Regions from separate parts of the Nitratireductor lacus genome, predicted to be linked through region 3. Evidence: riboswitches for the same ligand, from Rfam matches in the RefSeq annotation. Region 3 holds a riboswitch; each other region holds the start of a gene.

Region 1 (3,271 bases), on a different contig from region 3:
CGAGCTGGAAGTAGGTGAGATCGGCGACCACCGCTCCATTCCAGAAACGCTGCTCAACGCCGATGTCGAAGCCGAAGCTGGTTTCGGGCCGAAGGTTGGGGTTTGCGCCGAAGGGACCGAAGAGTTCGTTGAGGCTCGGCGCGCGGAAGCCGGTTCCCATGGAGCCGTGCAGGCGCGTCCCGGTCTGATCGAAAAGATAGGACGCAGTCGCGCGATATGTGGTGTGCCCCCCAAATTCGCTGTGTTCGTCCTGTCTGATACCGGCGGTCAGCGTCAGGTTTTCCAACGGTGTGGCGATGGCTTCACCCCAGACCCCGGCAATCCAGAAACTGGAATCAATCTCCGGGTTGAACAGGCCGGCAGGAAAGACCGCGTTCTGGCGCTCGTAATCTGCGCCGCCCTGAACGACCAACCAGTCATTGACGTCAAAAGCGCCCTGATAGTCGGCCTTGTAGCGGCGACCGTTATAGCTTCCATCGAAGCCCGTGCCGGTAATCGACCGTTCGAGATCAAAGGCCTGAACGGAGACCGTGTTGCGGAAGCGGCCGTCCATGAGGTTGAGATTGAAACCGGCGCGGCCTGCGCGTTGTCTGCTGTGGTTGGTGGCCGTTGGATTGTCACTCGGCAGACTGGTGCCGAAGCCCTGATCGTCGAATTCGGCCTCTGCGTCGATATAAAGCGCCGACCCGAAGACGGAGAAGACCTCGGAGAACGTATGTTCGGCGTTCGCATCGAACGTGATGTTCTCGTAGCCGTCGCGCTCGGTGCCGGAGGCTGCGGCCGAGATGCCGTCGGTGCGGAACCCCGTGGCGTTGATGGAGAGTTTCGACTGCTCGCTGCCAGCTCTGAAACCGTAGGAACCCCCAAACGAGCCATGCGAACCACCCTCACCGTGAAGGATGTGGGTGATGCCGGGCTCGACGTCATCCAGTGTCGACAGGCTGATCACTCCCGCAATGGCGTCGGAGCCGTAGAGTGTGCTCTGCGAGCCCTTCAGGACTTCGATGCTCTGTAGCCCACCGGACAGGAGATATTGGTAGGATGTCTGCACCTGGGTGCTGGTCGGGTCGGAAATGTCGATGCCGTTGTAGAGGGTTTTCACGTAGCGGCGGGGTGCGCCGCGGATCGACAGACTGCCCTCCGCGCCCACGCCCCCTGGCGATGACAGGCTTACACCCGGCAGAAGGTCAAGATATTCCACCGCAAGCGGCAGAGACTGTTCTTCGATCTCTTCGCGCCCAATCAATTCCACCGTGGAGCCCACTTTGGAGGCCTCCGTTGGGGTGCGGCTGGGGGTGATGACCAGTGTGTCGAGCTCGAAGTCTTCAGCCTGCGTGGTGAGCGTGGAGAAGCCCAATATCAGCGCTGATGCACTGAACAGGAAAGAGGTTCGGTGTCGGTTTGAAAGCATGCATTTTCTCCAGCGAGCAACATTTTCGGATTTGCTGGAGAGCGACAGACGCCTGACTTCAATCCCCCCGCCAGCGATGACAATCGCCACCACTGCGAGAAACACAGCCCCGGAAGCGTCCCGCATCCGGTCGGTGACGGCTTGAGGCAGGTTTCCTGGCTCGCGCTTCGTCGGCTGCCTCGCCTTCCCGGGCCTTGCACCCAGTGGCATTGGAGGAGCCTCAGCGCTCACAGTTGCGGGAGCAGCCACGGCTGCGGTCCATTGAAGAATGACCGTTCCGTGTTCCCTTTTCCTCCGGCGGGCGGACACCTGCCGGAGCACCTCAAGCGAACCGAAATCGCTTAGCAACTGGCTCCGGCATCGTCAATCGACCGTTGCGCGCCGTTACCGTCCGGTTCGCTGTTCCGGGTCAGTGTCTGTCAGTTGGGTGAAATACTTCATTGTTGCGGAATCGGCTCTTCATGTAGTTTTTGCGGCAATACTGTCGCAAACCCGTCATTGGAATTGTCGAAAAAGTTGCAGAATTCGATTTCCGAACCCCGGGGAATTTTGACATCGGGGGCGGGATGGGAAATGCTAATCGCGAACCGAAAACGGTAGATAATGGGAGTGCGTCGATGACGTTTTTCAAGAGCAATGGCGAGAAGGTGCCGGCCCGCGTTGCCGAAATGGCGGATGAGGCACGAGCCGGCCGAATGGACCGGCGTGAGTTTCTTGCGCTCGCAAGCGCGCTCGGCGCGTCGACGGCGGCAGCCTATGGAATGCTGGGCCTCGCCGCCCCGGAGCGGGCCATGGCGCAGGAGCCGAAAATGGGCGGGACGCTGCGTGTCGCAATGTTCATCAAGGATCCGAAAGACCCGCGCACGGCCGACTGGTCGGAGATCGCAAACGCCATGCGCCAGACACTTGAGCCGCTGGTGAAGTATACGCGCGATTTCACCTTCGAGGGCAAGCTTATCGAAAGCTGGGAAGTCAACGAGGATGCGACCGAGTACATCCTTCACGTGCGGCCGGGCGTGACCTGGAACAATGGCGATGCCTTCACGGCAGATGACGTGATCTACAATTTCAACCGCTGGTGCGACCAGACCGTGGAAGGCAATTCCATGCCGGCCCGCATGGCCTCGCTCGTCGATCCGGAGACCAAGAAGGCGCGCGAGGGCGCGATCGAGAAGGTCGACGACATGACGGTGAAGCTCAACCTGTCGGCGCCCGATATTTCGATCATCCCCGGCATGTCGGACTATCCGGCCCTCATCGTTCATCCGAGCTTTGACGAGACGGGCCGCGATTTTGTCGCCAATCCCATTGGCACCGGCCCCTTCGAGCTGGTGTCCTACGAAGTGGGCAACCGGGTGGAACTGAAGAAGCGGGCCGACGGCAAATGGTGGGGTGGCGAAGCCTATCTCGATGGCATCGAGTTCATCGACTACGGCACGGATCCGTCCGCGACCGTCAGCGCGTTTGAGTCCGGAGAAATCCACACGAACTACGAGACCACCGCCGATTTCGTGGACATTCTCGATTCACTCGGCCTGGTGAAATCAGAGGTCACCACCGCCACAACGATCGTGGCGCGCACCAATGTCAACAACAAGCCTTATGATGACGAGAAGGTGCGCCGCGCGCTGCAGCGCGCGGTCGACAACACGACCGTTCTGGCGCTTGGCTACAACAATGCCGGCGAGGTGGCCGAGAACCACCATGTCTGCCCGATCCATCCTGAATATGCGGAGCTGCCGAAGCTTGAGCGCAATCTGGACGAGGCCAAGGCGCTCATGGAAGAGGCCGGCCAGATGGACCATGAGCACGAGCTCATCACCGTGGACGAGGACTGGCACAAGAACACGGGCGACGCCA
Region 2 (3,271 bases), on a different contig from region 3:
TCGCGACCGTCTCCCAATCCGTATTGCCCCAACTCGTCTCCATGTCGGCCATGATGTTCTCGCCGCCGGCGGCTGAGATCATGGCAGTCGGGATGGCAAACTTTCCTGCAGTGAAGGGCTTGTCCTCACCGGAATCGTAGAGGAACACGCGCGTTCCAGTGCCGTCGCCGACCCTGGCGGTGATCTCGGCGAGCTGCTGATTCCAGCCGTCTATCAACTTTTCCGCCTCGTCTTCCTTGCCAAAGACCCGGCCGAGCTTCTCCACGTCCGTGTAAAGCAGGTTCATGGAAGCAGCCGGCCTGTCGCTGTCGAGATGGACGCAACTTTCCGTCAGCACCAGGGTCTTGATGCCATGCGGCGCCAGCGTATCGGGCGTGACGTCGCCTCCCGGCTTCATGCCGTAGTACCAACCGGCGAAGAAGAAGTCGGGCTCGACCGAGATCAGGTTCTCCAAAGTCGGATATTTCGGCGCCAGTTCAGGGATCGATCCTCGCTGCGCGACGAACTCCGGCCCGACCTTGTACCAGCCGGTGATGCCAGTCAGGCCGACGATGGAGGATTGGAGGCCGAGCGCGAACGCCATTTCCGTCATGTTGAGGTCGTGGATGACAGCGCGCTTCGGTGGTGCCTCGAACGTTAGCGCTGTCCCGCAATTGTCGACGGTGACCGGGAAGGCCCAGGCGGCAGAAGCCGCAACGCTTGCGGCAAGACAGATGAAAAAGCGCTTCAAGGTAAAAATCCTCCAGTGGATCAGAGATTGACAGAGAGCCGCATCGGAATGTCGAAGATCGTCAGCTCACGGTTATCGGCCGGGTGCGGCAGGCGCAGCACCTCGACGCAGAAAACCTCGCGAATAAGGTCCGGCGTCAGGGTCTTCGCCGGTGTGTCGAGTGCTACAAGCCGGCCCCTGTTCATGATCGCGACACGTGACGCGAAAGGTGTGACGAGCGGAAGGTCGTGAAGCACCGCGACCACCGCGATGCCCAGGCTTGCCACCAGTTCAAGGATTTCGCTGCGCGCACGCGGATCGAGATGATTGGTAGGCTCGTCCAGGAACAGGACCTTCGGCTCTTGCGCGATAGCGCGGGCAAGCTGGGCACGCTGGCGCTCGCCACCGGACAGGGAGCCGATCGGGCGATCGCGCATCTTCAGCAGACCCGTTCGCTCGAGCGCACGAATGACTGTGTCGCGCTCCTCGCTTTTTTTGCGCAGGCCGGTGTGAGGAACTCTGCCAAGTTCTACATAGTCGATCACCGCCAGGCGAGGGTCTGCCTGATCCGACTGACCTACGACGGCGATATTCAGGGCACGTTCGACAGGAGAAATCCGGTCGAGGGAGTTGCCTTCGAACCTAATCTCGCCCGAGCTCGCCCGGAGCAATCCCGCGAGCATTCGGAGCAATGTCGTCTTGCCGGCTCCATTCGGCCCGATGATGGCCAGCCGATCAGCCGACGCCACTGTCATAGTGACGCCTTCCACAAGACTCGTCCCAGCCGCGGAACGAAACCCGAGATCACACGCCTCAAGCAAAACCGGGTTCATTGGGTGCCGCCTGCATCAACGAGAGCGGGTATGCGCGAAAGCGTCTTGCCCTTGAGCCCGGGCGGGCGTTGGCTTTCGTTGCACCAACCGTCCGAGAGTGAGCGGTAGAGGCGTGCGAACGCGAGTAAGTGGAGAGCATCCCGATCCGGCTCGATGTCACCGAAGAGATAAGTTGCTTTGCCATGTGCGGAGAAGGCGACCGTCAGCGGCCTTCCGCATCCGGCCATGCAGTCGGCTCCATCCAGACGAAACCCGCCGACAAGGCCACCATCGAGTGCTGCGCGCAGCAAAGATATCAGTCGTTCACCGGGCAGCCTTTCGACTGTCCGCTGGCCACGACAGCGTGTGCAGACAACAATGCCATGCCCTGGTTCAACGTCCTCCATTCGCCACCCTTTCCTCAAGGTACGGAAGGATGGCGCGCATGACGACCGAGGATCGCCTTCGAGCTTCCTCCCGGCGCACCCCGTCCGGTCAATTCTCGCTGACGGCAGGTCTCCTGGCTTGCGGGTCCCAGCGCCATCCTGCCTTCCCGGCTCTTCGGCCAGTGGCATGTCGGATATTGCTCGCCGCTTACAGTTGCGGGGGCAGCCATGGCCTTGGCCCGACGGGCCGCACCATGTTCCCTTTTAACCCAGGCCGGCTGCGGCCCGGGAACCATCGTCCGCAAGCGTATCGCGGTCGTCGTGCAATCGCAATGCTTCGGAATTGCTTACCCTCCCATCGAAATGACAGTCTCGGTCCGAGCCTTCGCCAGATGGGTTACCTTGGACGGCTATAGGACGAGGACGAGGTGACCGAGTCATCACGCCACCTGTCTTTCCCAACTGGGGAACGGGTCGGGCAGGTCGCGCCAGCGGCCCGGCATGAAGTCGCGTTCGGCCACGAGACAGGCATCGAGTTCGGCGCGGATACGGCTTTCGTCCATCGGGTCGCAACCGATGAAGACGATCTCCTGCCGCCGGTCGCCCCAGATTGGGTCGAGATAAGGCTTCATGGCCATGTGCCATTCGGGGTGGTCCGGCCATCGATGCTTCGGCACGGAGGCCCACCACAAGCCGCGTTTGCCTGTCCGGATCAGCGCGCCGGCCTGGCTGATCTCGCCGACATAATGCGGGCGCGTCGCCAGCCAGAAGAAGCCCTTGGCGCGGACGACGCCCGGCCACGACCGGTTTATGAATGCCTTGAGCTTCATCGGGTCGAAGGGCCGTCGCTCGCGATAGACGAAGGAGCGGATGCCGTATTCCTCGGTCTCGGGAACATGGTCCTTGAAACCGTTCAGCTCCTTGAACCAGAGTGGGTGCTGTTCGGCCTTCTCGAAGTCGAAACGGCCGGTATTCAGGACCTTGTCCAGCGGTACCTTGGCGAAGTCCGTCTCGATCAGCTCCGCATCGGGGTTGAGCGAACGGACGATCTTCCGTGCAAGGTCGAGATCGTGCGCGGGGGTGGCCGACACCTTGTTGAGTAGGATCACGTCGGCGAATTCGATCTGTTCGACGAGCAGGTCGACCAGTGCGCGATCGTCCGCGTCGCCAGCGGCCTCGCCGCGGTCTCGCAGGAAGGCCTGTGACGCGTAGTCTTTCAGGAGGTTCGCGGCATCGACGACCGTGACCATGGTGTCGAGCCTTGCGACATCGGACAGGCTTTCGCCGTTCTCGTCGCGAAAATCGAAGGTCGCGGCAACCGGCAGCGGCTCGGCGATGCCGGTTGCCTCGATGAGCAGGTAGTC
Region 3 (3,271 bases):
TGCCAGGCACCCTTGATGAACTGCACGACACCCACCCGGCGACCATGGCCGAGCATGCGCAGCGCAAGACCGAAGGCGGCGGTGGATTTGCCCTTGCCCGGCCCCGTATTGACGATCAGAAGCCCCTTCTCGACCGTCTTGTCGCGCACCTCGGCATCCTGAACCGCCTTGCGTTTGGCCATCTTTGCCTTGTGGCGCTCGGCTTCGTTTGCGTCGATCTCTCGCATGTCACTTCACTTTCATGGGAAGGCCGGCAACCACCAGCGTGACGCTGTCGGCAGTGGCGGCGACTTTCTGGTTCAGGAACCCCGCCTCATCGCGGAAACGGCGTCCGAGCGGGGTTTCGGGCACGATGCCGAAGCCGACCTCATTGGAAACGAGAACCGTGGTTCCTTCTCTTGCGGCAAAAGCTGCAACCAGTCTCTCGGCGGCAGGCTGCAGCTCATGGTCGTTCAGCATGAGATTGCTGAGCCACAGGGTCAGGCAATCGACCAGAACCGTTTCGCGGGCCGGCAATTTCTCAAGTACGCCCGGCAGGTCGAGCGGGGCGTCGTGCGTCTGCCACGCCCCCGCCCCCGCCTCCTTGCGCCGCGCGCGGTGCATGGCGATGCGTTCGCGCATCTCGTCATCGAAGGCCTGCGCCGTGGCGATGTAGTGCCAGGGCGCGGGTGCGGCCTCGATCAGCGTCTCGGCATGGCGGCTCTTGCCGGAGCGCGCGCCGCCCAGAACGAAATGAAGGGATCGCATCGCTATTTTGCCGGCTCAGCCGACAAGATGCCCGGCAAGGAAGGTCACGCCGACGCCAAGGATGGCGGCACCGGCAAGCCGGGGCTGCATGGCCTCGACGGCCCAGCCGCGCGAACGGACCAGAAAATAGACGCCAAGCGCGATGACGCTCTGGATTGCGGCAAGGCCGGCGAGATAGGCGATGAGCGGCGTCTCTTCGCTGCCGACGATGGCTTCGCCGAAGGCATAGCCATGGAACAAGCCGACCACCAGGAACAGGGCGAAGACGAGGATTTGGTTCTCCACCGCCCGGCCGCGCGCCAGAAGCCAGCCGCCGGCAAGAACGCTTGCCGCGATGATGATTTCCGCCGCCGGCAGATCAAGTAGCATCAGGTGCAGACCGACGCCGATCAGCGAACCGGCGACGAACAGAAGCGGCGCAAAAAGGCTCATGCCGGCAACGGCAGCCAACAGGCCGGCGGCGACGATGAAGGCCAGATGATCGAGCCCGATCACGGGATGCGCCAGACCCGAGACCAGTCCCTCATAGAGGGTCGTGGGCGTCTGCCCGTCCATGGCGTGATGGGCCTCGGCGCTGGTTGCGAAGAGCGATGCAAAAGCGAATACGGAAAAAATGCGTGCGATACGCGTGGTCATGTCCGGTCCTTTCCCCTCCACCCGAGGGATACGGTGTTTCTTTCATGCTGTCGGCAGGTTTCCTGGCTTGCGGGTCGAAGCGTTTTCCAGCCTTCCCAAGGCGTCATGCCTCAGTGGCGATCAGGAAAACGCTCACCGCTTACAGTTGCGGGGGCAGCCATGGCCTTGGCGCATTTTGCGCCGCACCATGTTCCCTCTGGTCCGCTTCAGCGGAACCGACAGCGGCCCGACCATACAGGAACAGCCTCTTCCGGCAAACGCTTTCTTCACGCATTGACAGACGTGCCGGGCGAGCCATAAATGCGAGGCAGACGGTCCTCTTCCCTCAAGGGAGGAGGCTAAGAGGGAATGCGGTGCGGGCCTTGCCCAATGCCGCAGCTGTCCCCGCAACTGTAAGCGGAGAGCGCACCTGACACGCCACTGGGGCAACGCCCTGGGAAGGCTGGAGAGCGCGGCGACCCGTGAGCCAGGAAACCTGCCGTCTGAAAGTGAAATCCTGTCCGCCTGGCGGGTGTCCCGGGCAAGGAGTGTGCATTGTGATTGCCGATTGCGCCACCGCGCGCCTTCTCTCTGCCATTCATGGCAACCTTGCCCAAACGCGGCCTGAAAGGGCTTGCGTCTCCCTCGCCCGCATCCCCGCATTCACCACACTCCGTCTGAAGGATATCCCATGACCACGAGCTTCAATCGTGTGCCCTGCACCGTCGTGACCGGCTTTCTCGGTGCCGGCAAGACAACGCTCATCCGCAATGTGCTGGAAAACACCAAGGGCAAGCGGCTTGCCATCATCGTCAATGAATTCGGCGATGCGGGCGTCGATGGCGAGGTGCTGAAAGGTTGCGGGCTCGACACCTGTCCGGAGGAAAACGTTCTGGAACTGGCCAATGGCTGCATCTGCTGCACCGTGGCCGACGATTTCGTTCCGGCACTCGACCAGATCCTCGCGCGCGAACCGAAGGTGGATCACATCCTGATCGAGACCTCGGGTCTGGCCCTGCCCAAGCCGCTGGTGCAGGCATTTCAGTGGCCGGCCATCAAGAATCGCGTCACCGTTGATGGCGTCATCGCCGTGGTGGACGGGCCGGCGCTGGCCGACGGTCAGGTGGCGAACGACATGGATGCGCTCGCCGCGCAGCGCGCCGCGGACGATTCGCTCGACCATGACGATCCGGTCGAAGAGGTGTTCGACGATCAGGTGGCCTGCGCTGATCTGATCGTATTGTCCAAGAGCGACCTTCTGGACGCGGAAGGCAACGAGCGCGCCCGCGCGCGGATCGAAGACCATCTGGCGCGCAATGTGCAGATCGTGCCGAGCGCGCACGGCAAGGTGGACCCGGCGCTGCTGCTGGGCCTCGGCCTCGCGGTCGAGGACGATATCGAGAACCGCAAGACGCATCACGACGATGCGCATGACCACGAGCACGATGATTTCGATACATTCGTTGTCGATCTGCCATCGGTCCTGCGGCCTGAAGATCTGGAAGCGCGCGTCAACGCGGCGGTGGGAACCGGCGAGGTTCTGCGCCTCAAGGGGTTCGCCCATGTGAAGGGCAAGCCCATGCGCCTGCAGGTGCAGGCAGTTGGCCCGCGCGTTTCGCATCATTACGACCGCCCATGGAAGGCCGGCGAAGCCGCGGAAACGCGGCTCGTCGTGATCGGCCTCAAGGGCATCGACCGCGCGCGCATCGAAAGCCTTCTCTCGGCGTGATCCGATGCACATCCTCGCCACCACCACCGCTTCTCTCGACGATCTGATCGAGCCTGTCGATCTGCAACAATCGCCGGCGGATATGGTGGCGCTGTCGTTCACCGACAGCGATCTGGCGGGGATCGCCTCTGCATGGCAGGCCGGGCGCGAGGCCCTGCCCTCGCTGCGCCTTGCCGCGCT

Evidence for each region. A riboswitch is a leader RNA that binds a small molecule or an ion and turns the genes downstream of it on or off. The one in region 3 is predicted to bind cobalamin.
Region 1: another riboswitch for cobalamin. It lies ahead of AC07E3_RS17060 (TonB-dependent receptor plug domain-containing protein); the one in region 3 lies ahead of AC07E3_RS09545 (HupE/UreJ family protein).
Region 2: another riboswitch for cobalamin. It lies ahead of AC07E3_RS19285 (DUF1636 family protein); the one in region 3 lies ahead of AC07E3_RS09545 (HupE/UreJ family protein).

Annotation. Positions count from the first base shown of each region.
Region 1 is NZ_JBWKMB010000021.1:31,915-35,185, forward strand. Features, by position in the region: gene AC07E3_RS17060 (TonB-dependent receptor plug domain-containing protein) at 1-1,411, opposite strand, end outside; cobalamin riboswitch at 1,540-1,751, opposite strand; gene AC07E3_RS17065 (ABC transporter substrate-binding protein) at 2,029-3,271, shown strand, end outside.
Region 2 is NZ_JBWKMB010000029.1:3,182-6,452, forward strand. Features, by position in the region: gene AC07E3_RS19275 (ABC transporter substrate-binding protein) at 1-730, opposite strand, end outside; gene AC07E3_RS19280 (ABC transporter ATP-binding protein) at 751-1,542, opposite strand; gene AC07E3_RS19285 (DUF1636 family protein) at 1,539-1,928, opposite strand; cobalamin riboswitch at 2,015-2,219, opposite strand; gene zigA (zinc metallochaperone GTPase ZigA) at 2,348-3,271, opposite strand, start outside.
Region 3 is NZ_JBWKMB010000009.1:89,697-92,967, forward strand. Features, by position in the region: gene cobO (cob(I)yrinic acid a,c-diamide adenosyltransferase) at 1-227, opposite strand, end outside; gene cobU (bifunctional adenosylcobinamide kinase/adenosylcobinamide-phosphate guanylyltransferase) at 229-747, opposite strand; gene AC07E3_RS09545 (HupE/UreJ family protein) at 763-1,383, opposite strand; cobalamin riboswitch at 1,419-1,618, opposite strand; cobalamin riboswitch at 1,679-1,880, shown strand; gene cobW (cobalamin biosynthesis protein CobW) at 2,054-3,091, shown strand; gene cobN (cobaltochelatase subunit CobN) at 3,096-3,271, shown strand, end outside.